3 regions of the Streptomyces sp. NPDC088124 genome follow, and region 2 is predicted to be linked to each of the others. Evidence: riboswitches for the same ligand, from Rfam matches in the RefSeq annotation. Region 2 holds a riboswitch; each other region holds the start of a gene.
The links. A riboswitch is a leader RNA that binds a small molecule or an ion and turns the genes downstream of it on or off. The one in region 2 is predicted to bind cyclic di-AMP.
Positions count from the first base shown of each region.

Region 1: another riboswitch for cyclic di-AMP. It lies ahead of AB0P17_RS18035 (LysM peptidoglycan-binding domain-containing M23 family metallopeptidase); the one in region 2 lies ahead of AB0P17_RS06940 (transglycosylase family protein).
Region 3: another riboswitch for cyclic di-AMP. It lies ahead of AB0P17_RS03600 (NlpC/P60 family protein); the one in region 2 lies ahead of AB0P17_RS06940 (transglycosylase family protein).

Region 1 is NZ_JBFBJB010000019.1:143,356-153,016, reverse strand. Features, by position in the region: gene AB0P17_RS18040 (SGNH/GDSL hydrolase family protein) at 31-855, opposite strand; gene AB0P17_RS18035 (LysM peptidoglycan-binding domain-containing M23 family metallopeptidase) at 1,037-2,032, opposite strand; cyclic di-AMP (ydaO/yuaA leader) riboswitch at 2,037-2,202, opposite strand; gene AB0P17_RS18030 (tyrosine-protein phosphatase) at 2,641-3,453, shown strand; gene AB0P17_RS18025 (DUF6126 family protein) at 3,513-3,704, opposite strand; gene AB0P17_RS18020 (XRE family transcriptional regulator) at 3,740-4,375, opposite strand; gene AB0P17_RS18015 (aspartate aminotransferase family protein) at 4,485-5,894, opposite strand; gene dxs (1-deoxy-D-xylulose-5-phosphate synthase) at 5,891-7,879, opposite strand; gene hpnH (adenosyl-hopene transferase HpnH) at 8,151-9,170, opposite strand; gene AB0P17_RS18000 (1-hydroxy-2-methyl-2-butenyl 4-diphosphate reductase) at 9,176-9,661, opposite strand, start outside.
Region 2 is NZ_JBFBJB010000006.1:128,114-137,774, forward strand. Features, by position in the region: gene AB0P17_RS06930 (cytochrome P450) at 1-603, shown strand, start outside; gene AB0P17_RS06935 (transglycosylase family protein) at 812-1,594, shown strand; cyclic di-AMP (ydaO/yuaA leader) riboswitch at 2,467-2,639, shown strand; gene AB0P17_RS06940 (transglycosylase family protein) at 2,647-3,414, shown strand; gene eno (phosphopyruvate hydratase) at 3,636-4,931, shown strand; gene AB0P17_RS06950 (septum formation initiator family protein) at 5,173-5,646, shown strand; gene AB0P17_RS06955 (DUF501 domain-containing protein) at 5,802-6,338, shown strand; gene AB0P17_RS06960 (Ppx/GppA phosphatase family protein) at 6,335-7,276, shown strand; gene AB0P17_RS06965 (phospholipase D-like domain-containing protein) at 7,361-8,476, shown strand; gene AB0P17_RS06970 (NAD(P)/FAD-dependent oxidoreductase) at 8,867-9,661, shown strand, end outside.
Region 3 is NZ_JBFBJB010000003.1:185,446-195,106, reverse strand. Features, by position in the region: gene AB0P17_RS03615 (alpha/beta fold hydrolase) at 1-492, shown strand, start outside; gene AB0P17_RS03610 (peptidoglycan DD-metalloendopeptidase family protein) at 756-2,534, shown strand; gene AB0P17_RS03605 (ATP-dependent DNA helicase) at 2,637-5,201, opposite strand; cyclic di-AMP (ydaO/yuaA leader) riboswitch at 5,457-5,630, shown strand; gene AB0P17_RS03600 (NlpC/P60 family protein) at 5,629-7,017, shown strand; gene AB0P17_RS03595 (hypothetical protein) at 7,107-7,460, opposite strand; gene AB0P17_RS03590 (NlpC/P60 family protein) at 7,730-8,797, shown strand; gene AB0P17_RS03585 (hypothetical protein) at 9,116-9,466, shown strand; gene AB0P17_RS03580 (response regulator transcription factor) at 9,497-9,661, opposite strand, start outside.

The sequences.
Region 1 (9,661 bases), on a different contig from region 2:
CCCCCGCGTCGCCGCACGCGCCGCGCCGCGTCAGTGTTCCAGGGGGAGAAGGTCCGGGCGTTTCGCCGCTATGTGGTCGCCGGAGGACTCGCCGCGCAGCCTGCGGCCGATCCAGGGCACCAGGTACTCGCGTGCCCAGTGGATGTCGTCGCGCCGTACTTCGAGGGTGCCGCGCGGCGGCAGCGGCGGCCACGGCTGGTCCGGGTCGGCGGGCACCTCGACGCCCAGCACCTGCCCGGCGCGCAGCGCGACCCGGGTGTGCCCCTCGGCCGACAGGTGGAGCCGGTCGCCGTCCCAGGCCCGCCGGTCCTGGACGGTCCTCAGGGACCAGAGGTCGAGCACGGGGCAGCCGTAGCGGTCGGCGATGGCCCGGGTGTGCTCGTTGAACGTGGCGATCTTGCCGCGCAGATGGCGAAGCACGGGCACGCCCCGGGTGTCGAAGCCGGTGGCCAGCATGACCGTGCCGACGGAGCCGGTGAGGTCGGCGACGGCCCGCTCGAAGCGTTCCGCCACGTCGTCGGGGTCGGTGCCGGGGCGGATGATGTCATTGCCGCCCGCGCAGAACGTCACCAGGTCCGGGGCGAGTTCCCTGGCGCGGGGTATCTGTTCCTCGACGACCTGGTCGAGGAGCCGGCCGCGTACCGCGAGGTTGGCGTAGCGGAAGTCGCCGTGGACGGGGTCGGCCGTCGCACCGGAGACCGGAAGCTGATCGGCGAGCAGGACCGCGAGCCGGTCCGCCCAGCCGACGAACAGCCCGTCGGGGCCTGGATCTCCCACACCCTCGGTGAAGCTGTCACCGATCGCCGCGTACGACCCGAATGTCTTGTCTCTTCTTGTTCTCGAATCGTCTGCCACAGCGGGACATTTTCCTCCCGGCGATGTGACCTACGCGACCGTAGGCGGGTGTTGACTCAGGGTGAGAAACACCATCGGTCAATTTTCCCTCAAGCGGGAATAGCGCAAAGCCCCGAGGCCCGGCACCGTATGGGTGCCGGGCCTCGGGGTGGAGGAAACGCGTCCGGGGCGGCCGGACGGATCAGATGGAGACGCCGTTCTGCCGGAGGAACGCCAGCGGGTCGACGTCCGAGCCGTAGTCCGGGCCCGTCCGGATCTCGAAGTGCAGGTGCGGTCCCGTCACGTTGCCGGTGGCGCCGGAGAGGCCGATCTGCTGGCCGGTGGAGACACTCTGGCCGGCCGAGACGGAGAGGGAGGAGAGGTGGGCGTACTGGGAGTACATGCCGTTCTCGTGCTGGATGACGACCTGGTTGCCGTACGCGCCGCCGTTGCCCGCGGAGACGACGGTGCCCGCGCCAACGGCCTTCACGGTGGTGCCCGAGGGGGCCACGAAGTCCACACCGGTGTGGTAGCCGCTGGACCAGCTTCCGCCGGCGGCGCGGTACGCGGTGCCGACCCCGATGCCGTCGACCGGCAGGGTGAAGCCGGACGCGCTGCTCTGCGCCGCGGAGTCGGCGGCGGGCGCCTCGCTCCGGGCCGTGGAGGGCTCGGCGGACGAGGAGTCCTTCGAGGACTTGGCCGACTCCGCCGACGCGGTGGACTCGGAGGGCTTGGCCACCCTGGACGACTTCGAGGCCCTGGTGGGCGCCTCCGAGCGGGCGGCCGAGGCCTTGCCGTTGATGGTGAGCTTGAGGCCGGGGTGGATCAGCCCGGGATCGTCGCCGACGGCGCGGCGGTTGTCCTCGTACAGCCGCTGCCAGCCGCCCCGGACGTGCTGCTCCTCGGCGATCTTGGAGAGGTAGTCGCCCGCGACCACGGCGTACGTACGCACCGTGGTTCCGGCGGTTCGGCTCACCTGCGTCGCGGCCGCTCCCTGCGGTGCGGCGGCCGGCGCGGACTGCGGTGCGGCGGCGAGCGCGGCCTGCGGGGCCGTGGCGGGCGCGGCCTGCTGTGCAGCGTGCGCGCCGGTGGCGCCGATGAGCGGCAGCGCGATGGCGGCGCCGCCCGTGCCGGCGGCGATGAAGCCGCGGGAGAACGGATTGGTCCTGGGGCGGCGGTGCTTACCCTTCGCGGGCATGGCGAATTCCTCTCCGGCGCCTACGAGGTGAGCTGTCGGGTTCGGGCTGGAGCTGCCCGGCCGCGCGTGGTGCGCGACTTCACCCCTAGCCGTCCCTGACGTCGGAACATCGGAACGGCGTACTACCTGGGTCCCCCGCTCCTGCCACGCGTGATGGGTGGATGGTGTCCCCGAGGCGGCGGCAGGATTCGGCGTTCCGCTCGGATTGAGGGTGAACGTAGGCGAGTGGGACGGCCGGAACAAGCCACCCTTTTCCCTCGGTGACGCACCCTTCCCTGCGCGCCGAAGATCGCCCGTCACCCTGCGTGGAGACCGCCCTCCAATTCCCTTTCGAGGTGGCCCTTCCCTTTCGCACCGTCACCACGGAACGTCACGGATATGATCCTGCTCACCAGCCGGAGCCCATCTCCCCCACGATCGGGGCAGGTTATCCGGAATCACTCAATCCGGACAGCGCACCGTTTGGACGGTTTCGCCCCACCCGTCCCCTTGTGATCCGTGGACTCCCCGGCCCTCCGCCGTACTGATGAGCACACCGGCCGATGTCGTAGGGTCGGGGACCGACGCCGCCGGCGAGCAGCGCCGAGGGCAGACACGGAGGAGCAGGCGTGACGCAGCAGTCGCCGCAGGTCCCGTCCACCGAGCCCGAACTGTCCGGAGTACGCAACTTCCGTGATGTCGGCGGCCTGCCGGCCGTGGACGGACGCCGGGTGCGGTACGGCGTGCTCTACCGCAGCGGCCACCTCGCCCACGCCACCGCCGACGACTCCGCCTTTCTCTCCACCCTCGGTCTGCACACGATTTTCGACTTCCGCAATTCCGCCGATGTGAAGCTCGACGGCGCGGATGTCGAACTGGCGGGCGTGCGCCATGTGAACATCCCGCTCTCCGACCCGGCCGAAGGCGCCCAGTTCTGGCGGATGGTCCGGGACGGCGACCTCGACCTGCTCCGCTCGCTCCTCTCGGAGGGCAGAGCGGCGGCCCGGATGACCGCCTCGTACCGCGCGATCATCACGGAGCGCACCGCCGAGCACAGCCGGCTGCTGCACGCGCTGGCCGAGGACAGCGTCCCCGCGCTGCTGCACTGCGCGGCGGGCAAGGACCGCGCCGGGCTCTCCGTCGCCGTGTCCCTGCTCGCGGTCGGTGTCGAGCCGGAGGCGATCACGGCCGACTACCTCAAGTCGAACGACCCGCACCGCCGCTACGCCTTCCGCCGCAGCGACCGGTCGCCCGCCGGAAGGTCCGGCGAGGTGATGGAGTTGCTCAGCCCGCTCTTCGACGCCCGCGCCGCCTATCTCGACGCCGCCTTCGAGGCCATCGGGAAGACCTGGGGCTCCACCGACCGCTATCTCTCCGAAGGCCTCCGGCTCGCGCCCGAGACCCGCGAACGGCTGCGCGCCCGCCTCCTGGACGAAGGCTGACGCCACGGCGAGCGACGGACGGCGTCAACCGCAAGGGACGGCGCCGAAGGCCTGGGCCGCTACCGCCCCTGGGCCCCGACGTGGAAGAGGAGGTAGAGGAAGCCCGCGAAGAGATGGCCGGCCACCAGATAGGCGAAGAGCCGGATCACCAGCCCTCGCGGGAACTTCTTCTCCTCGTCCATGACGCGCGGGCGCGGGGGCACCTGTTCCCGGCCGCCCTCGGCGGGCGCCGGACGCTCTGTCTCCGACATGGATGGGACCTCTCTCGGCGGGTCGGACATGAGGATCAGACATGAGGAGCCGAGCCGCCGACGCACAGGTCGGCGGCCGGGCTCTGGAGCAGGGTGTGGACGAAGAGGAGCTCGGCCCCCTCGGGTCCGGCCGCCGCGATGCGGTGCGGGGTGAGCGAGTCGAAGTGCGCGCTGTCCCCGGGGGCGAGCAGATGCACGGTGTCGCCCAGGCTCAGCCTGAGCCGCCCGTCGAGCACGTACAGCCACTCCTCGCCGGGGTGCACCCGGACCAGGTCGCCCTGTGCCCCGTACGGCACCTCCAGCCGCAGCGGCTGCATGGCGCGTCCGGGGCCGCCCGCCTGGTGGTAGGTCCAGCCGTCGGCCTCGAAGGGTTCCGCCCGGCCGCCCCGGACGATCGGCTCGCGCTCCGGCGGCACCTCGCCGAGCAGCTCGGAGACGGTCGTCCCGTAGATCCGGGCCAGCCCGAGCAGCATGGGCAGCGAGGGCTGCCGGTGCCCCGTCTCCAGCCGCGAGAGATGGGCGGGGGAGAGTCCGGCCCGCCGGGCGGCGGCCTCCAGGGTGAGCCGGCGGCCACGGCGCAGCTCACGCAGGCGCGGCGCGACGTCGGGAAGATGATCGGAAAGCGGGTCGGGCAGCCCGTCGGCCGCCTCTCCGGCGGAGGGTGTGCTCATGCGTCCATTGCGCCAGGGACTTTCCCCCCAGGCAAATTTCTTGCCCAGGAGGCAAAAATACCCGACGCGGATCGGCCAGGCCGGCCGCTGTCTTACAGCCCGCGACTGTCTAACGGCCCGCGACGGCCTGCTTCACCAGTGTCCTGCCGAAGTCCCACATGAGTCCGCCCCCGCCATGTGCGTCGTCCATCACGGCGATGAAGGCGGCCACGAAGCGGTCGACCTCCCGCTCCCCGATGATCAGCGGTGGAATCAGTTTGATCACTTCGAGGTGGTCACCGGAGACCTGGGTGAGGATACGGTGCTTCTGCAGCAGCGGTACGACGACCATCTGGGCGAAGAGTCCCTTGCGGGCGGCCTGGAGCATCGTCCAGCGCCCGCGCAGCTTGATCGAGTCCGGCCGGCCGAACTCGATGCCGATCATCAGGCCCCGGCCGCGTACGTCGTGCAGCAGCTCGTAGCGGTCCACGAGGGCGGCCAGCCGTGACCGCAGCAGGTCCCCGGTGGCGCGCGCCCGCGCGACGATCTCCTCGTCCTCCAGCACCGAGAGGACGGCCAGCCCCGCCGCCATGGCCTGGGCGTTGGAGCCGAAGCTCGCGGAGTGGACCAGGACCCGGTCCATCGAGGAGTAGACCTTCTTGAAGATCCAGTCCTTGCCGAGGGTCGCGCCGACGGGTACGTAGCCGCCGGAGAGCGCCTTCGCGACACAGACGAGGTCCGGCTCCACGCCCTCCTCGTGCTGGTACGCGTAGAAGTCACCGGTCCTGCCGAGGCCGGTCTGCACCTCGTCGGCGATGAGCAGCGCCTTGTGGCGGTGCAGCAGTTCCTGGGCGGCGCGCAGAAAGCCGGGCGGCGCGGCGTGGACGCCTTTGCCCTGGATCGGTTCCACCACGAACCCGGCCACGTCGCCGCGGGCCAGCTCCCGCTCCAGCGCGCCGAGGTCACCGAGGTCGATCGCGGTGTCGGGCAGCAGCGGCGCGAAGCCGTCCCGGAAGCCGTCCTCGCCGTTGACCGAGAGCGACCCGGTGGTCAGCCCGTGGAAGGCGTGGCCGCAGTAGAGGATCCTGGGGCGCCCGGTGGCGTACCGGGCGAACTTCAGGGCCGTCTCGACCGCTTCCGTACCGCTGTTGCCGAAGAACACCCGGTCCAGGTGCGGGCTGTGCGCGAGGAGCTTCTCGGCGAGCAGTCCGGGCAGCGGCTGGCAGTCGAAGCGGGTGAGGTCGGCGAGGGAGGCGTCGAGGACGTCGTGGAGCGCCTTGCGTACGACGGGGTGGTGCCGGCCGAGGCCCATCACGCCGAAGCCCGCGAGCATGTCCAGGTAGTCGTTGCCGTCCGCGTCCCAGAAGTAGGCGCCCTCGGCCCGTTCGTAGACCCGGTCGAAGCCGATGGTGCGCAGCATGCGCGGGAGCTGGTGGTTGAGGTGTCTCGCGTGCAGTTCGTAGCGCTCGGCGCCGCGCGCCGCGAGCAGCCCCGGCAGGTCGAACCCCTTGGACGGGGCCGGCTGGGGGGATCCGTTCATCGCGCGCTCTCCTTGCCTGTCAGGGCGGCGCCGATCCGGCCCGCGATCTCGACCGGGGTGAGGCCGAGGTCGGCCAGCACCTCGCCGCGTTTGGCGTGCGCCAGGAACTGTTCCGGGATGCCGAAGGTACGCAGCGGTACGTCCACGCCCGCGTCGCGCAGCGACTGGCCGACGGCCCAGCCCACGCCGCCGCTGCGGCTGTTGTCCTCCACGACCGCGACCAGCCGGTGCCGCTCGGCCAGCGGGGCGAGCTGTTCGTCGACGGGCTTGACCCAGCGCGGGTCGACCACGGTGCAGCCGATGCCACGCTCCGCGAGGAGTCCGGCGGCGCCGAGACAGACCGGTGCGAGGGCGCCGACCGCGACGAGCAGTACGTCGTCCGCCAGTACGTCGTCCGCCAGTACGTCATCCGCCAGGACCTCGTCCGCGAGTACGCCGCCGGACCGTACGCCGCCCATGTCGCCCGCGCCACCCATGTCGCCCGCGCCGTCCGCCGCCCGGCGCAGGACGTCCATGCCGCCGACGCGCCCGACCGCGGTGACCGCCGGGCCGACCGCCTCCTTGGGGAAGCGCACCACGGTCGGCGCGTCGTCCACGGCGACGGCCTCGCGGAGCTGGGCCCGCAGCTGGTCGGCGTCGCGGGGCGCGGCGATCCGCAGCCCCGGCACGCACTGGAGCATCGACAGGTCCCACATGCCGTTGTGCGAGGCGCCGTCCACCCCGGTGACACCGGCCCGGTCGAGGACGAAGGTGACACCGCACCGGTGCAGCGCGACATCCATCAGGAGCTGGTCGAAGGCCCGGTTGAGGAAGGTGGCGTAGACGGCGACGACGGGATGGAGTCCGCCGGCGGCGAGTCCGGCGGCGGAGACCGCGGCGTGCTGTTCCGCGATCCCCACGTCCCAGACCCGGTCGGGGAAGCGTTCGGCGAACTTCGTCAGCCCCACGGGGTGCAGCATGGCCGCCGTGATCGCCACGACGTCGGGGCGCTCCGCCCCGATCTCGGCGATCTCGTCGCGGAACACCGACGTCCAGGAGGGGCCGGCGGCCGGGGCCAGCGGCTCGCAGGTCCGCGGGTCCATCGCCCCGACGGTGTGGAAGCGGTCGGCCTCGTCCTCCAGCGCCGGGGCGTAGCCGCGCCCCTTCTCGGTGAGGCAGTGGATCAGTACGGGGCCGTGGAAGCGTTTGGCCCGGCGGAAGGCCGACTCCATGGCGGCGATGTCGTGGCCGTCGACCGGTCCGACGTACTTGAGGCCGAGGTCCTCGAAGAGCCCCTGGGGCGCGAAGGCGTCCTTGAACCCCTTCTTCGCGCCGTGCAGCGACTCGTACAGGGGCCGTCCCACGACCGGCGTGCTCTGCAGCACCGACTTGCCCCAGGCGAGGAACCTCTCGTAACCGTCGGTGGTGCGCAGGGTCGCGAGATGGTCGGCGAGGCCGCCGATCGTCGGTCCGTACGACCGTTCGTTGTCGTTGACGACGATGATCAGCCGGCGGTTCTTCGCGGCGGCGATGTTGTTGAGCGCCTCCCAGGCCATGCCGCCGGTGAGGGCGCCGTCCCCGATCACCGCGACGACATGGTCGTGGCCGCCGAGCACGTCCCGGGCCTTGGCGAGGCCGTCGGCCCAGCCGAGCACGGTGGAGGCGTGCGAGTTCTCGATGACGTCGTGCTCGGACTCCTCGCGGGAGGGGTAGCCGGAGAGGCCGCCCTTGCCGCGCAGTTTGGAGAAGTCCTTTCTGCCGGTGAGGAGTTTGTGGACGTACGCCTGATGGCCCGTGTCCCACAGGATGCGGTCGACGGGCGAGTCGAAGGTCCGGTGCAGGGCGACGGTCAGCTCCACCACCCCGAGGTTGGGCCCCAGATGCCCCCCGGTCCTCGCCACCGCCTGGATGAGGAACGTTCTTATGTCCGCGGCCAGTTCATCGAGTTCGCTCGCCGTCAGCGCCTTGAGATCGTGCGGCCCCCGGATGCGCTCCAAGACAGACACGCGCTGCCCCCTCTCGGATTCGTTCAGCTCACGGTGCCGGCGGGAGCCCCCGAGGCCACCCCGGCGTCCTTCATGGATGCGACGGTCCTCGCCGCCCCCGTCGATCAGTTCCAGTGCTTCATGGTTCCGTCGACCGCGCCGGCCCCGGCGCCTCCCCGCCGACCGCCGCCGGCCAGGCCTGGATACGGCACGCCGCCCGGCGCTCCGCGACCGCCCGGACCGGCATGACCACGGGAGGCCCGGCGCGACCGGCTCTCCCGTGGCCATGCCGTCACCGCGTCCCGACGACCGTTTCACGGGCCGCCCGCAGGGACTCCTTGAGGGAGCCCATGGTGGCGAGGACGGCGGTCGGCTCGTAGCCGCAGTGCGCCATGCAGTTGGCGCAGCGCGGGTCCTTGCCGCGGCCGTACTTGCTCCAGTCCGTCTCCTCGATGAGCTGGCGGTACGTCGGTACGTAACCGTCGCTCATCAGGTAGCAGGGGCGCTGCCAGCCGAAGAGTGAGTAGTTGGGGATGGCCCACGCGGTGCACGGGAAGTCGGCCTTGCCCTCCAGGAAGTCCAGGAAGAGCGGCGAGTGGTTGAGTCGCCAGCGCGCCCGGTTGCCGCCGGCGAACGACTTCTTGAACAGCTCACGGGTCTGTTCGACGCCGAGGAAGTGCTCCTGGTCGGGGGCCTTTTCGTAGGCGTAGGCGGGCGAGATCATCATCTCGTCCACCTTCAGGTCGTCATTGAGGTAGTTGAGCACCTCGATGACGGTCTGGGGGGTGTCGGTGTTGAAGAAGGTGGAGTTGGTGGTGACCCGGAAGCCGCGCCGCTTGGCCTCCTTGATCGCGGCCACGGCCTCGTCGAACACGCCTTCCTTCGCCACCGATTCGTCGTGCCGCTCGCGCAGCCCGTCGATGTGCACCGCGAAGGCGAAGTAGGGCGAGGGCGTGAACTTCTCGATCTTCTTGCGCAGCAGCATCGCGTTGGTGCAGAGGAAGACGTATTTCCTCCTGGCCACCAGTTGCCGGACGATCTCGTCGATCTGGGGGTGCATCAGCGGTTCGCCGCCGGCGATGGAGACCATCGGTGCCCCGGACTCCAGTACCGCTCCGACGGCCTGGGCCACGGGCATGCGCTGCTTCAGCACCCCGGCCGGGTGCTGGATCTTGCCGCAGCCCTCGCATGCCAGATTGCAGGCGAAGAGGGGTTCCAGCTCGACGATGAGCGGGAACTTCTCACGCCTGCGGAGCTTCTGTTCGAAGAGGTACGTCCCGACCCTGATGGTCTGACGGAGTGGCATGGCCATCTAGCTCACCTCCTGGGGAGCAGCAAAGAACGGTGCCATTCATAGAAAGCTGGAAGGACGGCACGAAGAACACGGAAAGCCGATATTCCACCGCGCACTGTGCCGATTCGGACGAGCTCATGCTCTGGAGCGTCCACGACCACCCGGACGGCCGCAACCGGGCGGGGCCCGGCGGCCACGGCGCACCGCAGCGTGGCGGCGGACTCCATGTCCACCGCGAGCGCCCCCGTGGCGCGCAGCGCGACCCGCTCCTGACCGCGTACGACGTGGTCGGAGCCGGTCAGCGGCCCGGTGTGGACGGTGCGTCCCGGTACGGCCCGGGTCAGCGCGTCCACCAGGAGGGCGGTGCCCGTGCAGGGGGTGGCGCCGTCCGGGTCGCGGGTCTCGTCGGCGACGATCAGGTCCCCCGGGTTCATCCCCGGGGTGAGCCCGGCGCAGAATCCGGCGGCGATGACGGGCGCGTCCGCGTGCCGGGACTCGCCGAGCGCGCG
Region 2 (9,661 bases):
GGTCTGATCCGGGCCGGCGACCACGGTGAGCATTTGACCGAGAACGAGGCCGCGGCGATGGCCTTTATCATTCTGTTCGCCGGTTTTGAGACGACGGTGAATCTCATCGGTAATGGCATGTACACGCTTATGCGAAATCCGGCCGAACGGGAACGCCTGCAGAGTTCTCTGGCGGCCGGTGAGACGGGTCTGCTGGCGACCGGCGTCGAGGAACTGCTCCGCTACGACGGCCCCGTGGAGATGGCGACCTGGCGGTACGCCACCGAGCCGCTGACTCTGGGTGGGCAGCGGATCGCGGCAGGTGACCCCGTTCTCGTCGTGCTGGCCGCGGCCGACCGCGACCCCGAGCGCTTCCGTGACCCCGACGCGCTCGACCTCGGGCGCCGTGACAATCAGCACCTCGGGTACGGGCACGGCATCCACTACTGCCTCGGCGCGCCGCTCGCCCGCGTGGAGGGGCAGACCGCGATCGCCACTCTTCTGAAACGGCTTCCGGATGTGCGGCTTTCGGAAGAACCTTCCGATTTGCGGTGGCGTGGCGGGCTCATCATGCGGGGATTGCGCACGCTTCCGGTGCGGTTCACGCCATTGTCCGGCCGATAATTTTCCTGACGGTTCGTCAATACTGTGACTTTCACGTGATCTCTGCTGCATCGACTTGTGACAAGCATTCGAGTACCGCTACGTTCACGTCGACCCGGTAACACCATGCCGGAGTTGAATTGACAGTCACACGGAAGGCAACCGCATGTCCGGGAACGGCCGACACCGTCGACCTCGTCAGGCCCCAGCTCTTCTCGTCGCCGCCGGGGTGGCCGGATCCGCGATCGCGATCCCGTTGCTCGGGGCCGGCGCCGCCAGCGCGGCGGACTCCTCGACCTGGGACCGCGTGGCGGGGTGCGAGAGCGGCGGCACGTGGAGCGCGAACCTCAGCAACGGGTACTACGGCGGGCTCCAGATGTCCCAGGAGACCTGGGACGAGTTCGGGGGCGGCGACTACGCCGAGCGCCCCGACCTGGCCAGCCGCTCACAGCAGATAGCCGTGGCCGAGAAGGTCTTCGAGGCCCAGGGGGCGCAGGCGTGGTCCAGCTGCGCCGCCGTCTCCGGGCTGACGGAGGCGGTCGGCGGTGCGGTCTCCGGCGTCGTGGAGGGGGTGACGGGCGGCGGCAAGGGCACCGGCCCGTCCGGTACCCCGTCGGGCAGCCCTTCCGGGGACGCCTATCCGTCCGGTGACGCCGTGACGGACCCGGGCGCGGAAGCGGGCGCGGACGGCAAGACCTCCCCGGAGCCCAGCACCAGCCCGAGCCCGGGTGCCACCGGCTCCGCGGCCGGTACGGACGACGCCGAGGGCAAGGACGAGGCGTCCAAGGGCAAGCACCGCGGCCAGGCGGCCGACGAGAGTGCCTCGCCGGGCACCGCGGACGAGGAGCGTGCCTCGGGGGGCGGTCGCGCCTCCCGCGGGGCGGGCGGAGCCCGTGACGGGGCCGGGCTCACGGACGGTGTGGAGCGCGAGGTCGAGAAGGTCGTCACCACGGTCGGCGGCCACCTCTCCCTGGCGACCGGCGGGCAGAAGGTCGTCGGCGGCTGGGTCTGAGCAGCCGGCAGCGAGTTCCGGAAAGCCGCGCCTCCAGGACGGAGGCGCGGCTTCCGCGTTCCCGGGGCCGTCCCGGGGCCGTCGCCGAGCCGTCGCCGACGTATCCGGGCCGTCGCCCACCGGGCCCGTACGCACGGCTTCCAGGCCGCCGTACGCGTGGCTTCCCGCTCCCGGCGCCGCCGGCGGCCCCACCGTGACCCGCGCCGGGCCGCAGCGCCCCGTCGCGGCGCCCCGTCGCGGCGCCCCGCCGCAGGGCCGTGGTGAGTGACTCCAGGGCTGTAGTGAGTGACTCCGGGGTCGGAGTGGGCGACCGGGGTGAGTGCGCCCGGTCCCCGGGCCCTCGGCGGAACGGGTGACTCCGGCGGCCGTCCCGCGGCCGGAACGAGTGACTCCGCGGCCGGAGCGAGTGACTCCGCAACTGGAACGGGTGACTCCGCGACCGGAGTCGGCGGCCGGGGCGAGCGACGCTCGAACCGGAGCGCCCCGCTCCAGGGCCGGAGCGGGTGAGTCCGGAACCGGTACGGGCGAGTGCCGTTGAACGGCGCCCCGTTGACGCCTCTTCGGTCGCGTCCGTCCTGGCCAGAGCCTCCGATCTCCGCCCGGAACGCGGGCAGTTAGCGACCGTATGTCCACTTCTGGGCAAGTGAGACAAGGGTCTCTTTGCCGCAACTCGGGCTCTTCGCCTCGCCGGTTGATCGAATCCGGTTCTCACCTGCGGAAACGTATTGTCCCTCGGAGGAGGTAAGGGCGTTTTTTCCTGGATGTGCTCCTTTGAACAACCGGCAGGGCTGTGATTACGGTCTGAACCGCTCGCACCGCGGGCCTCGTCGACCGTCACGCCGAATCCTGCCGTCGGTCGGGGGGAGTAATCGTCGCTTCGTGCGCCGAAGGCAGGAGCGGGGGACCCATAGGTTTGCGCCGGGCCCGGCCGTCGAGAGACGGCCGGCGGCCGGCTAGGGGTGAAGCCGCGTGTGCGAGCACGCGGCCGGGCAACTCATTGGCCCGAACCCGACAGCTCACCTCGTAGGCGTCGGTGAGGAGATGCGTTCATGCTGCTGCGTTCCAGCAAGGCCAAGCACCGCCGCCCGTCCGTGGCCATCCGCTACGCCACCCTCGCCGGGATCACCGGCGCGGCCGTCGCGGCCCCGCTGATCGGTGCCACCGCCGCCTCCGCCGCAACCGCCTCCGAGTGGGACCGGGTCGCCCAGTGCGAGTCCGGGGGCAACTGGTCGATCAACACGGGCAACGGCTTCTACGGCGGCCTGCAGTTCACCCCCTCCACCTGGGCCGCGTACGGCGGTACCGCCTACGCCCCCCGCGCCGACCAGGCCTCCAAGTCCCAGCAGATAGCCGTCGCCGAGAAGGTCCTCGCGGGCCAGGGCAAGGGCGCCTGGCCGAGCTGTGGCGTGGGCCTCTCGGGCGCCGCGTACAACGGCGGCTCGGGCTCCGGTTCCGGCTCGGGCTCCGGCTCCAACTCCTCCAGCTCCGGCTCCAACTCCTCCAGCTCCGGCTCCGGTTCCTCCAACTCGGCCTCCGGCAGCTCCAGCGGCTCCGGTACGAAGAAGTCCGCCGCGACCCGGCAGGCGCAGCCGCAGCAGTCGACCCGTGACGAGGCGCAGCCGGCCTCGCGCGGCCAGAACCGTCCGTTCACGATCAAGAAGGGGGACGGCGAGTACAAGGTCAAGTCCGGCGACACCCTCTCCAAGATCGCCACCGCCCACAAGGTCAAGGGCGGCTGGAAGAAGGTCTTCGACCTGAACAAGGACATCGTCCGTGACGCGGACGTCATCTACCCGGGTCAGCAGCTCCACCTGCGCTGACCCCTTCTCCCCGGCCCGGCGCGTCACCCCCGTACGCGCCGGGCCGGGCCCCGTTCCCGCCGCTGCCCGCCATCCGGTCCCGCTACCGGCGGGTAGCGGCGGTCTGTGCGAGCGGGAGCGTCTTAGGGGGCGGGCACCGGCTGGCCGATGACCCGGAGCCGGTTAGGCTCATGTCGCAAGGCCAAGAGACCCTGCACCCACGCGTCACATCCCAGAAGGAGATGCTCGTGCCGTCCATCGACGTCGTCGTAGCCCGGGAAATCCTGGACTCCCGAGGCAACCCCACGGTCGAGGTCGAGGTCGGCCTCGACGACGGCAGCACCGGTCGTGCTGCAGTCCCCTCCGGTGCCTCCACCGGTGCGTTCGAGGCCGTCGAACTCCGCGACGGAGACGCCGGCCGCTACCTGGGCAAGGGTGTCGAGAAGGCCGTCCTCGCCGTCATCGAGCAGCTCGGCCCGGAGCTGGTCGGGTACGACGCCACCGAGCAGCGTCTCATCGACCAGGCGATGATCGACCTGGACGCCACCGAGAACAAGGGCTCGCTGGGCGCCAACGCCATCCTCGGTGTCTCGCTCGCCGTCGCGCACGCCGCCTCCGAGGCGTCCGACCTCCCGCTCTTCCGCTACCTGGGCGGCCCGAACGCGCACCTGCTGCCCGTTCCGATGATGAACATCCTGAACGGCGGCTCGCACGCCGATTCGAATGTCGACATCCAGGAATTCATGATCGCCCCGATCGGCGCGGAGTCCTTCTCCGAGGCGCTGCGCTGGGGCGCCGAGGTCTACCACACGCTCAAGAAGGTCCTGAAGCAGAAGGGCCTCTCCACCGGCCTCGGTGACGAGGGCGGCTTCGCGCCCAACCTGGAGTCCAACCGCGCCGCGCTCGACCTCATCCTTGAGGCGATCAAGGAGGCCGGTTACGTCCCGGGCCGCGACATCGCGCTCGCGCTCGACGTCGCCGCGTCCGAGTTCTACAAGGACGGCAGCTACGAGTTCGAGGGCAAGTCGCGCTCGGCCGCCGAGATGACCGAGTACTACGAGGAGCTGGTCGACGCCTACCCGCTCGTCTCCATCGAGGACCCGCTCTTCGAGGACGACTGGGCCGGCTGGAAGGTCATCACCGACAAGCTGGGCTCCAAGGTCCAGATCGTCGGCGACGACCTCTTCGTCACCAACCCGGAGCGCCTCGCCCGCGGCATCGAGGAGGGCTCGGCCAACGCCCTGCTGGTCAAGGTCAACCAGATCGGCTCGCTGACCGAGACGCTGGACGCCGTCGAGCTGGCCCAGCGCAACGGCTTCAAGTGCATGATGTCCCACCGCTCCGGCGAGACCGAGGACGTCACGATCGCCGACCTCGCGGTGGCCGTGAACTGCGGTCAGATCAAGACCGGCGCCCCGGCCCGCTCGGACCGCGTCGCCAAGTACAACCAGCTGCTGCGCATCGAGGAGATCCTCGACGACGCGGCGGTGTACGCGGGTCGCAGCGCGTTCCCGCGGTTTCGCTCTGCGAACAGTTAAGAGGATGCGCTCTGCGAACAATTAAGAGGATGCGCTCTGCGAACAGTTAAGAGGATGCGCTCTGCGAGCGATTAAGAGGATGCGTTCCTCCAACAAGAGGATGCGTTCTCCAACGGCTGAGAGAACACGCAGCGCGTAACCCATACCGTCGCGGGCGCTCATCCGCCCGTCGTACGGACGTCCCCGGCCGCGGTCCCGTACCGTGTCCGGGGACGTCCGTACATGACAGGGGAGGCGGGCCATGGCCGGGAACCGGGACCGGTTCTCCACCTCGACCAGGCTGCGGCTGCTCGGTGAGCAGACCGCGGCGAGGGTCTACCGCTCGCAGAACCGCAGGCAGGACCGCCGCTCCCGGCTCACGGGGCGCGCGGCCTTCCTCGCGCTGGTCGTCTGCACCCTGGTGGTGGCGCTCGCGTATCCGATGCGGGAGTACGTGTCGCAGCGGAACGAGATCGCCGAGCAGGAGCGGCTGAGCCAGGAGGCGCAGCGGCGCGTGGCGGAGCTGCGCGACGAGAAGGCGCGGCTCCAGGACGACGCGTACGTCGAGCGGCTGGCCCGTGAGCACCTGCACTACCTGCGGCCGGGGGAGACGGGCTTCACCGTCATCGACCCGGAGGCGGCGCGGGAACGGCGCGAGGACGAGGGTGCGGCGGACCGCCCCTGGTACTCGAACGTCCTGGACGGGGTGGACGAGGCGGACCGCCCCGGCACGTAGGTACGTATGTACGTGTACGGACGCACCCCGTACGTACGTGTACGGACGCACCGCGCCCGGCTCATCCCGCCGGGCTCATCCCGCCCACGGCCCCACCCCACCCCACCCCTCCCCCTCCGCACGACATGAATCCGGAACGGCAGAACCAGGCAGGCATGAAGACGCCCCCTCCGCAGACCGCACGCACCGAGCCCACCGAGGCGGACGTCGCCGCCTTCAAGGAGCAGCTCGGCCGCCCGCCGCGCGGGCTGCGCGCCATCGCGCACCGCTGCCCCTGCGGGCAGCCGGACGTGGTCGAGACCGCCCCGCGGCTCCCCGACGGCACCCCCTTCCCGACGACGTATTACCTGACGTGCCCGCGCGCGGCCTCGGCCATCGGCACGCTGGAGGCGAACGGCGTCATGAAGGAGATGACCGAGCGCCTCGCGACCGACCCCGAGCTGGCCGCCGCGTACCGCGCGGCGCACGAGGACTACCTCGCGCGGCGCGACGCCATCGAGGTGCTGGAGGGCTTCCCCAGCGCGGGTGGCATGCCGGACCGGGTGAAGTGCCTGCACGTCCTGGTCGGCCACTCGCTGGCGGCGGGGCTGGGGGTGAACCCGCTGGGTGACGAGGCGCTGGCGATGCTGCCGGAGTGGTGGGCGAAGGGCCCGTGCGTGACGCCCTGCGTGGACGAGGGGGACAAGGAATGACCAGGGTCGCGGCCATCGACTGCGGTACGAACTCGATCCGTCTGCTCGTCGCGGATGTCCACCCGGAAACGGGCGAACTGGTCGAGCTCGACCGGCGGATGACGATCGTCCGGCTCGGCCAGGGCGTCGACCGGACCGGTCGGCTCGCGCCGGAGGCGTTGGAACGTACGTTCGCCGCCTGCCGGGAGTACGCGGCGGTCATCGCGGAGCACGGCGCCGAGCGGATCCGCTTCGTGGCCACGTCCGCCTCGCGTGACGCCGAGAACCGGGACGTGTTCGTGCGCGGGGTGGTGGACATCCTGGGCGTGGAGCCCGAGGTGATCACCGGCGACCAGGAGGCGGCCTTCTCCTTCACCGGTGCCACGAAGGAACTGCCGGGGCGGGACAGCTACCTCGTCGTGGACATCGGCGGCGGCTCCACCGAGTTCGTCGTCGGCGACGACCGGGTGCGGGCGGCGCGGTCGGTGGACATCGGCTGCGTACGGCTGACGGAGCGCCATCTCGTACGGGACGGAGAGGTCCTCGACCCGCCGACGCCCGCCGCGATCGCCGCGGTCCGCGCCGACATCGAGGCGGCCCTCGACCTCGCCGAGCAGGCCGTCCCGCTGCGCGAACCCCGCACACTGGTCGGCCTGGCCGGCTCGGTGACGACGGTGGCCGCGATCGCGCTGGGCCTGGACGCGTACGACTCCGAGCGGATCCACCGCTCCCGCATCCCCTACGGCCGCGTCAAGGAGATCACCGACCACCTGCTCGCCGCCACCCACGCGGAACGGGCCGCGATCCCCGTGATGCACCCGGGCCGGGTCGACGTGATCGGCGCGGGCGCCCTCGTCCTGCTCGCGATCATGGAACGCGCCGGCGCCCAGGAGGTCGTGGTCAGCGAGCACGACATTCTCGACGGAATCGCCTGGAGCTGCGCCCGCGACCCCGAATGAGCCGCAGACGCGCCCCGGTCCGCCATGAAACGATCACGCCTTCGTCATCTGATGTCCACGGAAGTGGGCCAGGGAGGGAGAGACGTGCGTATACGCATGATGCTCATGGTGCTGGTGGCGCTCGTCGGCACCACGCTGACGGGGGGATCGGCATCTGCCGCGCAGGCCGGGCCGCCGATCGTGACCGGGGCCGTCTTCAGTGATCCGCGGGGGACGGCCGCGGAGAAGAACGCGATCAAGAACCACATCATCGGCGCGATCGGCAACACCCAGAGCGGCCGGCTGATCCGGGCCTCGCTCTACGCGCTGACGGACCAGGGGTATGTCGACGCCCTGACGGCCGCCCATGCCCGGGGCGTCAACATCCGGGTTGTGCTCGACAGCAAGTTCGCCGACCGGGACGCGGCGAAGAACCTCATCGCCGCCCTGGGCACCGACCGGTCCGCCCTGTCGTGGGTGCAGGTGTGCACCAAGGACTCCGCGTGCATCGGCAACAGCGGGACCGGGCTGATCAACCACAACAAGTTCTTCACCTTCTCCCGCATCGGCGACGCGGGCGTGGCGGAGGACGTGGTCATCCAGACGTCGGCCAACCAGACGCCCGTCAACGTCGACAAGTACTGGAACAACGCCTACACGGTCGTCGGCAACACCGACCTCTACACGGCGTACGTCGGCTACTTCAACGACCTGGCCGCCATGAAGAAGAACTCCGACTACTTCACCCAGGGCAAGGTCGGTACGGAGAAGTACTACTTCTTCCCGCAGCGCACGGGTGACATCGTCGTCAGCATCCTCGACAACCTCTCCTGCGCGGACCAGGGCAAGGTGAGCGTGGCCGCGTTCGCGCTGCACCGCGACGAGGTGGCCGCGAAGCTGAAGGCCATGGCCGGCCAGGGGTGCACGGTCCGTATCGTCTACAACGACAGCAACGACGCGGCCAAGCTGACCGGGGTCAGGAACATCGACCTGCGGCAGCTCTCCACGTCCGACGGCTACCTCGTGCACTCGAAGTACTTTCTGATCGAGGGAACGTACGCGGGCCACGCCAACACCAAGTGGACCTTCACCGGCTCCCACAACCTGGACTACTCGTCCCTGCGGGAGAACGACGAGGCTCTGCTCCGGCTGGAGGGCGCCGCTCCGTACGACGCGTACCTGCGGGACTTCACCGCGCTCCAGGCCGCCGCCAGGGTCTGAACGGGCGTGCGCCGGGGGGTGTTCCGCGCTGCCGGGGCGCCCCTCGGCCACCTTGGCGAGAAAGTTCGTGAACTTCTTCACAAGGAAAACGTCGGCACGGGGGGCCGTACTCCGTCGAGAGGCCCCACTGTGAGGGGCGGGCGCCGCGCGCACCCTTATACCGGGCGGTTCCGGGCACGCCGCGGTGGCGTGAGCCGTATGGCCGGTTCGGCCCGAGGAGAGGTGCTGAGGGCCAGCTCACAGGGGGTGGGCAACGTTCAAACCCGCTGTCCGGTTCCCCCGGGTGCCATGACCTCGATCACGTGGGCCGCGGAGTGTAGCACAAGGGGGGTCAGACCTTGTGAAGGGGCTCACGAGCACCCCCTCCGAGGGGGGTGGATACTCGATGGCATGAGCACCACGGAGCGTCCCAGGATCCTCGTTGTAGGCGGTGGGTACGTAGGCCTGTACGCAGCTCGTCGCATTCTGAAGAAGATGCGCTACGGGGAGGCGACCGTCACGGTCGTCGACCCCCGCTCGTACATGACGTACCAGCCCTTCCTCCCCGAAGCTGCCGCCGGCAGCATTTCGCCTCGGCATGTCGTCGTCCCGCTGCGACGCGTGCTGCCCAAGGCTGAGGTGCTCACCGGCCGGGTCACCACCATCGACCAGGACCGCAAGGTCGCCACGGTCGCGCCGCTCGTCGGCGAGTCCTACGAGCTGCCCTTCGACTACCTCGTCATCGCGCTCGGCGCGGTCTCCCGCACCTTCCCGATCCCCGGCCTCGCCGAGCAGGGCATCGGCATGAAGGGCATCGAGGAGGCCATCGGCCTGCGCAACCACGTCCTGGAGCAGCTCGACAAGGCTGACTCGACGACGGACGAGGAGGTCCGCCGCAAGGCGCTGACCTTCGTCTTCGTCGGCGGCGGCTTCGCCGGCGCGGAGACCATCGGTGAGGTCGAGGACCTGGCTCGCGACGCGGCCAAGTACTACACGAACGTCAAGCGCGAGGACATGCGCTTCCTGCTCGTGGACGTCGCCGACAAGATCCTGCCCGAGGTCGGCCCGAAGCTGGGCGCCTGGGGCAAGGAGCACCTGGAGGCCCGCGGCGTCGAGGTCTACCTCAAGACCGGCATGGACTCCTGCGTCGACGGTCACGTCGTGCTCAACAACGGCCTTGAGGTCGACTCCAACACCATCGTGTGG
Region 3 (9,661 bases), on a different contig from region 2:
GCCCGCACCGGCCACCGTCGGGTCGATGTGGTCGGGCACAGCCTGGGCGGCCTGATCGCCCGGTATTACGTACAGCGCCTGGGCGGTGACCGTCGGATACGTACGCTGATCACGCTGGGCACACCGCACGAGGGCACCACGGCCGTGCCGCTCGCCGACGCCCATCCCGTCGTACGGCAGATGCGCCCCGGATCGCCCGTCATCGAGGAGCTGCGGCTGCCCGCGCCCGGCTGCCGCACACGGTTCGTGAGCTTCTGGAGCGATACCGACCCGCTGATGGCGCCCGTCTCCACGGCAAGAATGGAACACCCGGACCTTCTCGTGGAGAACGTGCTGGTGAGCGGCGTCGGTCATCTCGCCCTGCCGGTCCACCCGGGGGTCGCCGCGGGGATCCGGCACGCGCTCGGCGGCTCCGGCTCCGGTTCCGGTTCCGGCGAGGGCTCCGAACCGGCGCCGCCGGAGGGCGGATCCGGCTCCGCTTCCGTCGCCTGAACTCCGCGCCCGACATCCCGTCCCGAGGGGCGCGCACGAGCCTCGCACTCGAACACGTTTCGAACATATGGCCAAGCCTGCGCCCACAGTTCGCCGAAACACGGCCGAATGCCCGTTTCCGCAAAGCACGAAACTCGCGGAAGATTGTCGCCGTCGCATACCGCCGGGTACAGTCGCGGCCACTGCTTTCCCTCTGGGATTCCTTCCATCAAGGGCCGGATTTCCCAGACCCTGGTTCTGCTGCCGAGGCGAGAGAGAAGTTGGTGAACGACCAGCACGCCCACGCCGGGTACACCGCATACGACGGTTACCAGAACGGCAGCTTCGAGACAGATCCCCTCTTCGGCTCCCTGCCGGACGGTTCCGCGGGCGCGGGTGGATACGGCGGCGCTTCCGCCTCCACCGGCCAGTACGCGACCGTGCAGGCCGACCACTACGACAGTGGCCAGTGGGACACCGGCGCCCATCACCAGCCCACCGCGTACGACGCCTACGGCACACAGGCGTACGACACCAGCGGCCAGTGGCCCACGGTCGCCCCGACCGCCGCCACCGACGGCGGCGGCTATCCGCAGGACGCCACAGGCGAGTGGGGTTCCGGCGCGTGGCACCAGGTCGTCCAGCCGAACAGCGCTGACGGAACGGGCCAGTTCGACAGCACGCAGTTCAACGGCGCCCCGTACGGTTACGACACGCCCGGGGCGACGGCGACCGCCGCGTTCGATCCCACGCAGGCGGCTCAACTCGAAACCGCACAGTTCGAGGCGGCACAGTTCGAGGCAACGCCCTTCGAGGCAGCGCAATTCGAAGGCGCACCGTTCGAGTACGAGGCGACCGCTCAGTGGACCGCGTCCACGTTCGACAGCGGTTCGTACGATGCCACGGCCTGGAACGGGGCCACCGGGGCCGCCGCGCCGCACGAGGACACGTCGTACGCGTACGGCGCCCCCGGCCCCGAGCCTGAACGGGCCTACGGCACGGAGCCCGACCACGAATCCGAGCACGGCTACGAGACCAAGCACGGCTACGGGACCGAGCAGGGCTACGAGACCGTCGCCGCCGAGGCCCACGCCGCACCGGAGACCGGGCCGGCGGCCGAGGCGGAACATCCCACGCCGGCCGTCGACTTCACCAAGAACCCCGAGAACTCCGAGAACACCGAGAGCCCCGCGGAGTCCGGCGCTCCGGATGACGACCCCGACGCGCTGCACATGGCGCCGACGATGGCCACCCCCGCCGTGGCAGCCGTCCCGCGCCCCGTGCGCCGGGCAGGCGGCAGTGGCGGCGGCAGCCGGGGCCGCCGCCGTACCCCCGCCAAGCGCTCGGCCCTCCTCACCGTCGCCGTCCCCTCCGCCTGCGTGATGGGCGTCGCCGGCATCGCCGCGGCCTCCGTCGGCGGACTCACCGGCGAGGACACCAAGGACGACTCCACCACCACGGCCTCCGCCGAGGACACCGCCTCCACCAAGCCCGTCACCGCGGCCGCCAACAACAAGCTGGACACACAGCTCGCCGCGCTCAGTGCCGACGCCCGCGACTTCGGCGACCGCGCCAGTCGCACACAGGAGCGGATCGACCTCCAGGAGCGGAAGGAGGCGGAGCGGCAGCGCGCCAAGGAAGAGGCGGCGCGCAAGGAAGCGCTCCGCCCCAAGTTCGCCCTCCCCGTCTCGCAGAGCGGGCTCAGCGCCCAATACGGCCAGGCCGGCGTCAACTGGATGTCCATGCACACGGGGATCGACTTCCCCGTGTCGTACGGCACGCCTGTCATGGCCGCGACCGACGGCACCGTACGCACGCAGTACAACAGCGCGTACGGCAACATGGCGATCGTGACCGCCGCCGACGGTACGGAGACCTGGTACTGCCACCTCAGCACCACCAAGCTCCGCTCCGGTTCGGTCAAGGCCGGTGACGTGATCGCCTACTCGGGCAACTCGGGCAACTCGACCGGCCCGCACCTGCACTTCGAGGTACGGCCCGGCGGCGGCGCGGCGATCGACCCGCTGGCCTGGCTCCGCAGCCACGGCCTCGACCCGACGTAAAACCCGGCGCGTACGCCCTCCCGCCAGCCAGGCCGTACTACGTTGCCCGTACGTGTGCCGTACGTGCCCTGCCACCCGGCAGGGCACCCCACCCTCCCGGGCCTACAGCTTCTCGACCGGCGCGTACCGCAGCAGCAGCCGCTTGGGCTTGGTGTCCCCGAAGTCGACCGTCGCCTGTGCGTCCGCGCCCGCGCCGGTCACCTCCATGACCGTGCCGAGCCCGAACTGGTCGTGCGTGACCCGGTCGCCCACCGCCAGCGCGATCACCGGCTTGTCGCTCGTACGCCGCGTGGCGAAGCCCGAAGGCCCGCCGCCCGACCGCGAGCGCGCGGCGGTGGAGGAGAGCGACGACGTGATCCCGGACGTCGGACCCGCCGGGATCTGCGCGCCGGTCCGCTTCCACTCCAGGTGGTGTTCCGGGATCTCCTCCAGGAAGCGCGAGGCCGGGTTGTACGAGGGCTGCCCCCAGGCGCTGCGCATCGACGACCGCGTCAGGTAGAGCCGTTCACGGGCGCGCGTGATGCCGACGTACGCGAGGCGGCGCTCCTCCTCCAGCTCCTTCGTCTGGCCGAGGGCGCGCATGTGCGGGAAGACGCCGTCCTCCATGCCGGAGAGGAAGACCACCGGGAACTCCAGGCCCTTGGCGGTGTGCAGCGTCATCAGCGTGATGACGCCGGAGCCGTCCTCGTCCTCGTCGGGGATCTGGTCGGAGTCGGCGACGAGCGCGACCTTCTCCAGGAATTCGGCGAGGGTCGGGGTCGCGGCCGCGACCGGAACGGCGGCCTCCGTACCGCCTCCGCCCTCTTCTCCGGTGGCCTCCGCGCCAGCAGTGCCGTCATCGCCACCAGCACCGTCACCGGCGTCGGCGGCCGCCGCGGCCTGGTTGCGCTCCTGTTCGAACTCCAGCGCCACCGACGCCAGTTCCTGCAAGTTCTCGATCCGGGTCTCGTCCTGCGGGTCGGTCGAGGCCTGAAGTTCCGCCAGATAGCCGGTCCGTTCGAGCACGGCCTCCAGGACCAGCGCCGGCCCGGCGCCCGACTCGACGATCGTACGCAGCTCCTCCATCAGCGTGTTGAAGCGCTTGACGGCATTGGCCGAGCGGGCCGCCATGCCGTACGCCTCGTCCACCCGCCGCAGCGCCTGCGGGAAGGTGATCTTCTCCCGCAGCGCGAGAGCGTCGATCATGGCCTCCGCGCGATCCCCGATGCCGCGCTTGGGCACGTTGAGGATCCGGCGCAGCGGTACGTTGTCCTCCGGATTGGCGAGGACCCGGAGGTAGGCCAGGACGTCACGGACCTCCTTGCGCTCGTAGAAGCGCACTCCGCCGACGACCTTGTACGGCAGGCCGACCCGGATGAAGATCTCCTCGAAGACGCGGGACTGCGCGTTCGTCCGGTAGAAGACGGCGACGTCACCCGCCTTGGCCTCGCCCGCGTCCGTCAGCCGGTCGATCTCGTCGGCGACGAACTGCGCCTCGTCGTGCTCCGTGTCCGCGACGTAACCGGTGATCTGGGCGCCGGCGCCGGCCTTGGTCCACAGGTTCTTCGGGCGGCGGCTCTCGTTGCGCTCGATGACCGCGTTGGCGGCGCTGAGGATCGTCTGCGTGGAGCGGTAGTTCTGCTCCAGCAGGATCGTCGTCGCGTCCGGGTAGTCCTCCTCGAACTGGAGGATGTTGCGGATCGTGGCGCCGCGGAAGGCGTAGATCGACTGGTCGGCGTCGCCGACCACACAGAGCTCCGCGGGGTCCTCGCCCTCGCCGGAGGGGCCCACCAGTTCGCGTACGAGGGTGTACTGGGCGTGGTTCGTGTCCTGGTACTCGTCCACCAGGACGTGCCGGAAGCGGCGCCGGTAGTGCTCGGCGACGTCGGGGAACGCCTGGAGCAGGTGGACGGTGGTCATGATGATGTCGTCGAAGTCCAGGGCGTTGGCCTCGCGCAGCCGTGCCTGGTACATCCGGTACGCCTCGGCGAGCGTCTTCTCGAAGCCGTCGACGGCCTGTCCCGCGAAGGTCTCCTCGTCGATCAGCTCGTTCTTGAGGTTGGAGATCTTGGCGCTGAAGGACTTCGGCGGATAGCGCTTGGGGTCGAGGTCCAGATCGCGGCAGACCAGGGCCATGAGCCGCTTCGAGTCGGCGGCGTCGTAGATCGAGAACGACGAGGTGAACCCGAGCCGCTTCGACTCGCGCCGCAGGATCCGCACGCAGGCGCTGTGGAAGGTCAGCACCCACATCGCCTGGGCGCGCGGGCCGACGAGCTGCCCGACGCGCTCCTTCATCTCGCCCGCGGCCTTGTTGGTGAAGGTGATCGCCAGTATTTCGCCGGGGTGGACGCTGCGGGTGCCGAGGAGATGGGCGATCCGGTGGGTCAGCACCCGGGTCTTGCCGGATCCGGCTCCGGCGACGATGAGCAGCGGCGACCCCGTGTGCACGACGGCCGCGCTCTGTTCCTCGTTCAGCCCTTCGAGGAGCGAGGCCGGGTCGATGACCGTACGGGCCGCCCCGTTGCGGTGGTACGGATCCCGGGCCGGGGGCAGGTCGTACGCGCCCTGGAACAGGTCGTCGGGCACCTGCTCCGGGGCGTCTTCGTCCAGGTCCTCGGGGGGCGGGGGGTGCTCGTCGCCGGAGGGCTGGAGGTCGGCCAGGAAACTGTCGTCAAAGAGGCTGCTCATCGCTTAACGAGTCTAGGCCGCCACACCGACAGTCGGAGCCCGCCCGGCAAAGCCGGCCCCCGGAAGGCGGACGGTTCCGGCTCACACACGGAGCGTAACGCTATACCCCCTATTGCGGCTCCCTGCACTCCGCACGAGCAAATGGTCACAGAAATGTATCGGGCATATCGGCCATCCACCTTCACATCAGCGCCACATCTTGGCTAGCGTGCTCGATCAGGCAGCCCGTACCTCTGAAGGCGATCCGCGCCGAGCGGGCGGCCCACGCCGAATCCGGGCTTTCCACGGGAAGTTCGGAACCGGGGACCCACTCTGCAAGACCGGGGTGAATCGGGCCGTACGTTCGCCGTACGTACAACGCCCGTAGGGCAGCCTTCCGTTCCGCCCGAACCCGACAGCTAACCCGGTAGGCGGTCCACGGAAGGAGATGCCGAACTTGGCGTCGCATCGCAAGGCGCGCAGCCGTAGCGGGGTACGCACCAACGCCCCTGCCGTCGGGATCACGACGGCCGCCCTGGCCTCGGTCACGCTGCTGTCGACGCAGAGCGCGGACGCCGCGCCCACGGAATCGAAGTCCTCGCCGTCGGTCGAAGAGGTGGAGAAAAAGGTCAGCGACCTGTACCGCCAGGCCGGTGGTGACGCGCAGAGGTCCGCCAGGACGAAGGAGGCGACGGCCAAGCAGAAGCGCACGGTCGACCGGGTCATCGACGGCGTGGCCAAGAGCGCGGACAAGCTGAACGAGGCCCGCCGTACGCTCGGTTCCTACACGTCCGCGCAGTCCGGGGGCGGCGCGGGCACCCCCGCGGGCGCCCCGGCGACCCCGGCCGCTTCCGTCGCTCCGGCAGCCCCGGCAGCACCTGTCACCCCTGTCGCCCCTGTTGTACCGGCGATGCCTGCCACCGCCCCCGCCATGCCTGCCACGGCCCCCGCCGCCGTACTGTTCGCGGACAGCCCGCAGACGTACGTCGAGCAGACGGGGATGACGGAGCGGCTGACCGACCGTCAGCAGAGCCCCGTCGCCGACCACTGGAGCTCCCGGGCGGACACCCGCGCTCCGGAGTCGCCGGACGAGTCCCAGGAGTCCTTGCGGACCAGCAAGGAGCAGATCCAGAAGAAGCTCGCCGAGGCCCGCGCGCTGCTGGCGCGGCTCGGCGCGGAGGAGCAGGCGCGGCTGGCCGCCCTGGAGCGCAAGAAGGAAGAAGCGGCCCGCCGCACGGCGGAGGCGAAGGCCAAGGCGGAGGCCCGCGACAAGGCGCAGGCCGATGCCGAGGCGGAGCGCCGGCGCGAGGCGGAGCTGATCCGGCCCCGGTCGCAGCCCCAGGCTCCGTCGGCCGACCCCGGCACGAGCACGGGAGCGGGCACCGGAACGGGCACCGACGCGGCAACGATCGCAGGTGCGAACGCGGGAACGGTCGGCGGCCCCGGACTGGAGGCCGTGACCGGCGGTGACGCCGCCGGCATCTACGCGGCCAAGGCGGCGAAGGTGCTCGCCTTCGCACGCACCCAGATCGGCAAGCCGTACGTCTGGGGCGCCTCGGGACCGAGTTCGTACGACTCCTCGGGCCTGACCCAGGCGGCCTGGCGGGCGGCCGGCGTCGAGCTGCCGCGCAGCACGAGCGACCAGGTGGACACGGGCACCCGCGTCACCACCGATGATCTGCTCCCCGGCGACCTGGTCTTCTTCTACGACGACAGCAGCCACGCCGGCATCTACATCGGCGACGGCATGATGATCCACGCGCCCAAGCCGGGTGCGAACGTGCGCGAGGAATCGATCTACTACCTGCCGATCTACGGCAGCGTCCGCCCGGCCTGACCCGGTCGCGGTGCCCCGGGGACCCCGTCGTGGCGCCCGCGGACCCGACGGACCCGACCCGGCCGGGGCGGGTCCGTCGGGGGCCGGGGTCAGGTCCAGAGCGTGGCGATGAGGATGTTGGCCACGGTCAGCCCGCCCACCGCGCCGAACAGCGGCTTCTCGGCCGCCTCGTCGTCCCGCTTCACGTAGACGATGCCCATGATCACGACCAGGACGGCCAGCTTGACGCCGATCTTGATGTTGTTGAGCGGCTGGTCGTCGGCCTGGTTGAGGCCCACCAGCACCATCCCCGTGATCAGCATGGTGAGGGCGCCGTGCAGCATCGCCGGGGTGAAGCGCGCCGTACCGGCGCTCATCGCCTTCATCTGGGTCAGGAAACCGCCGAGCAGGGCGGCTATGCCGATGATGTGCAGGGCGACGAAGACATTGATCAGTACGTCCATGCCGGGAGCGTAGCCGGGCCCATATCACCCGCCTTCGGTGAGGTGCGGCTTACTTCCGCTATCGGTCGGGTCCGTCCGGAAGGGCGCGCTCCGTCGGGCCGTCATGATCGCGAAACGCTCCGGAACCTTCACCTCCCGCCAATACCCGCCATGTCGAGGCCGGACTGTGACCGTGCGCCCTAACGTCCTGCGTGCGGCCCTCATGGGGCCGTACCGGGCGGCCGTACCGCACGGAGTCAACGGAACCGAAGGAAACGGACCCCGCCCCCGTGGCAGCGCACCGAAACCACCGAAAGCCCAGGCAGCGCCTGTTCACCGGCCAGGCCGGCCGCACCGCGGCGACGCTCGCGCTCGCGGGAGCCGCGACCGCCACCGCCGCGGGCCCCGCGCAGAGCGAGCCCCGGCTCACCCCCGCGCAGATCCAGGCCGAGGTCGACACGCTGTACGCGCAGGCGGAGGCGGCCACCGAGCAGTACAACGGGGCGAAGGTGAAGGCCGACGAGGCCCGCGCCTCGCTCACCGAGCTGCGTGACGAGGCCGCGCGCAGGACCGACGGGCTCAACACCTCGCGCGCCGAGCTGGGCTCGATCGCCACCGCGCAGTACCGCAGCGGCGGCCTCGACCCGGCCGTACAGCTCGCCCTCAGCTCCCGGCCCGAGGACTACCTGGAGCAGGCCGGTGTCGCCGAGCGGGCCGGCAGCAGGCGGGCCGCCACCGTCGCGGGGATCCGCCGGGAGCTGTCGCGGATCGCCGGGCTGCGTTCGCGGGCGGGCACCCAGCTCGCCGATCTCACGGCCCGCCGTGCCGAGCTGGCCCGGCACAAGTCCACGATCCAGCGGAAGATCGGCTCCGCCCAGCGGCTGCTCGACGAGCTCACCGCCGAGGAGCGCGGCCGGTACGAGGCGCGGGGCGGAACGGGGCGGCAGGACGGCGGGGACGCGGACCGCGCGGACCGGGGGACGCCACGCGGCACGACGGCGGCGCCGAACGCGCGGGCCGAGGCCGCCATCGCCTTCGCGTACGGCGCGATCGGCAAGCCGTACGTGTGGGGCGCGACCGGTCCCGGCTCCTTCGACTGCTCGGGGCTGACCCAGGCCGCGTGGCGTGCCGCCGGGGTGGCCCTGCCCCGTACCACCTACACGCAGATCAACACGGGCCGACGCGTCGCCCGCTCCGAACTGGCCCCCGGTGACCTGGTGTTCTTCTACTCGGGCATCAGTCATGTCGGTATCTATGTGGGCGGCGGGCAGATGATCCACGCGCCCAGGCCCGGTACGGCGGTCCGGCTCGCGCCGGTCGACGAGATGCCGTTCGCGGGCGCCGCCCGCCCCCTCTAGCGTCCCCCAGTGCCCCTCCCGGCTCCCTCCCGGCCTCCCGGCCGCCCTCCCGGAACAGGTCGGCCGACGTTCCTCCCGGACCGCCTGACAACCCTCCTGGAGCATCCGTCTGACGCCCTTTCCGGTCCGTCCACGCGGCGTCGGCCTCCGACCGCCCCTGACGGCCCACGCCGGAGTGCCCCGCCCGCGGTTGCGGGTCACGATGTGCAGCAAGCGGTCCGCTCATCGGCCCGCGAGGTGAGACGGGGCACGCCGGGCCGGGAACGGCGGGGTGATCGGAGAGGGGCGGTTGTGAGACGAGCCACCACTGTCAGGGCAATGGCCCTCGTGGCCGGCGCGCTGTTCGTCCTGGCCCCCGTGGGGGTCACCCCGACAGGCTGCGGAGATCTCTCCGGCGGCAGACTCTGTGTCGAGGGCCCGATCGGGGGCGCGGGCCCCTTCACCACGCGGTACGTACGCCACGGGGACGAGCCCGACATCCGCGTACGCCTCGGCTACCAGCGCAAGGACGCCCGGCTCACGGCCTTCCCCGGCTGGTTCGGCACACAGCGCACCCGGCACGGCCGCGCCGAACTGACCGGCGTCATCGACACCCTGCCCGGCGAGTGCATCCGCGGCGTGCTGGACCACCGGGGGCGGCTGTTCGTCACCGGGTGGCACTGCTCGTAGCCGTCCGGCCCGCCGGGCGGCCGTGAGCCGTCAGACCAGCCGGCGGGCCGTCGCCCAGCGGGTCAGCTCGTGCCGGTTGGAGAGCTGGAGCTTGCGCAGGACCGCCGAGACGTGGGACTCCACCGTCTTCACCGAGATGAAGAGCTGCTTGGCGATCTCCTTGTAGGCGTATCCGCGCGCGATGAGCCGCAGCAC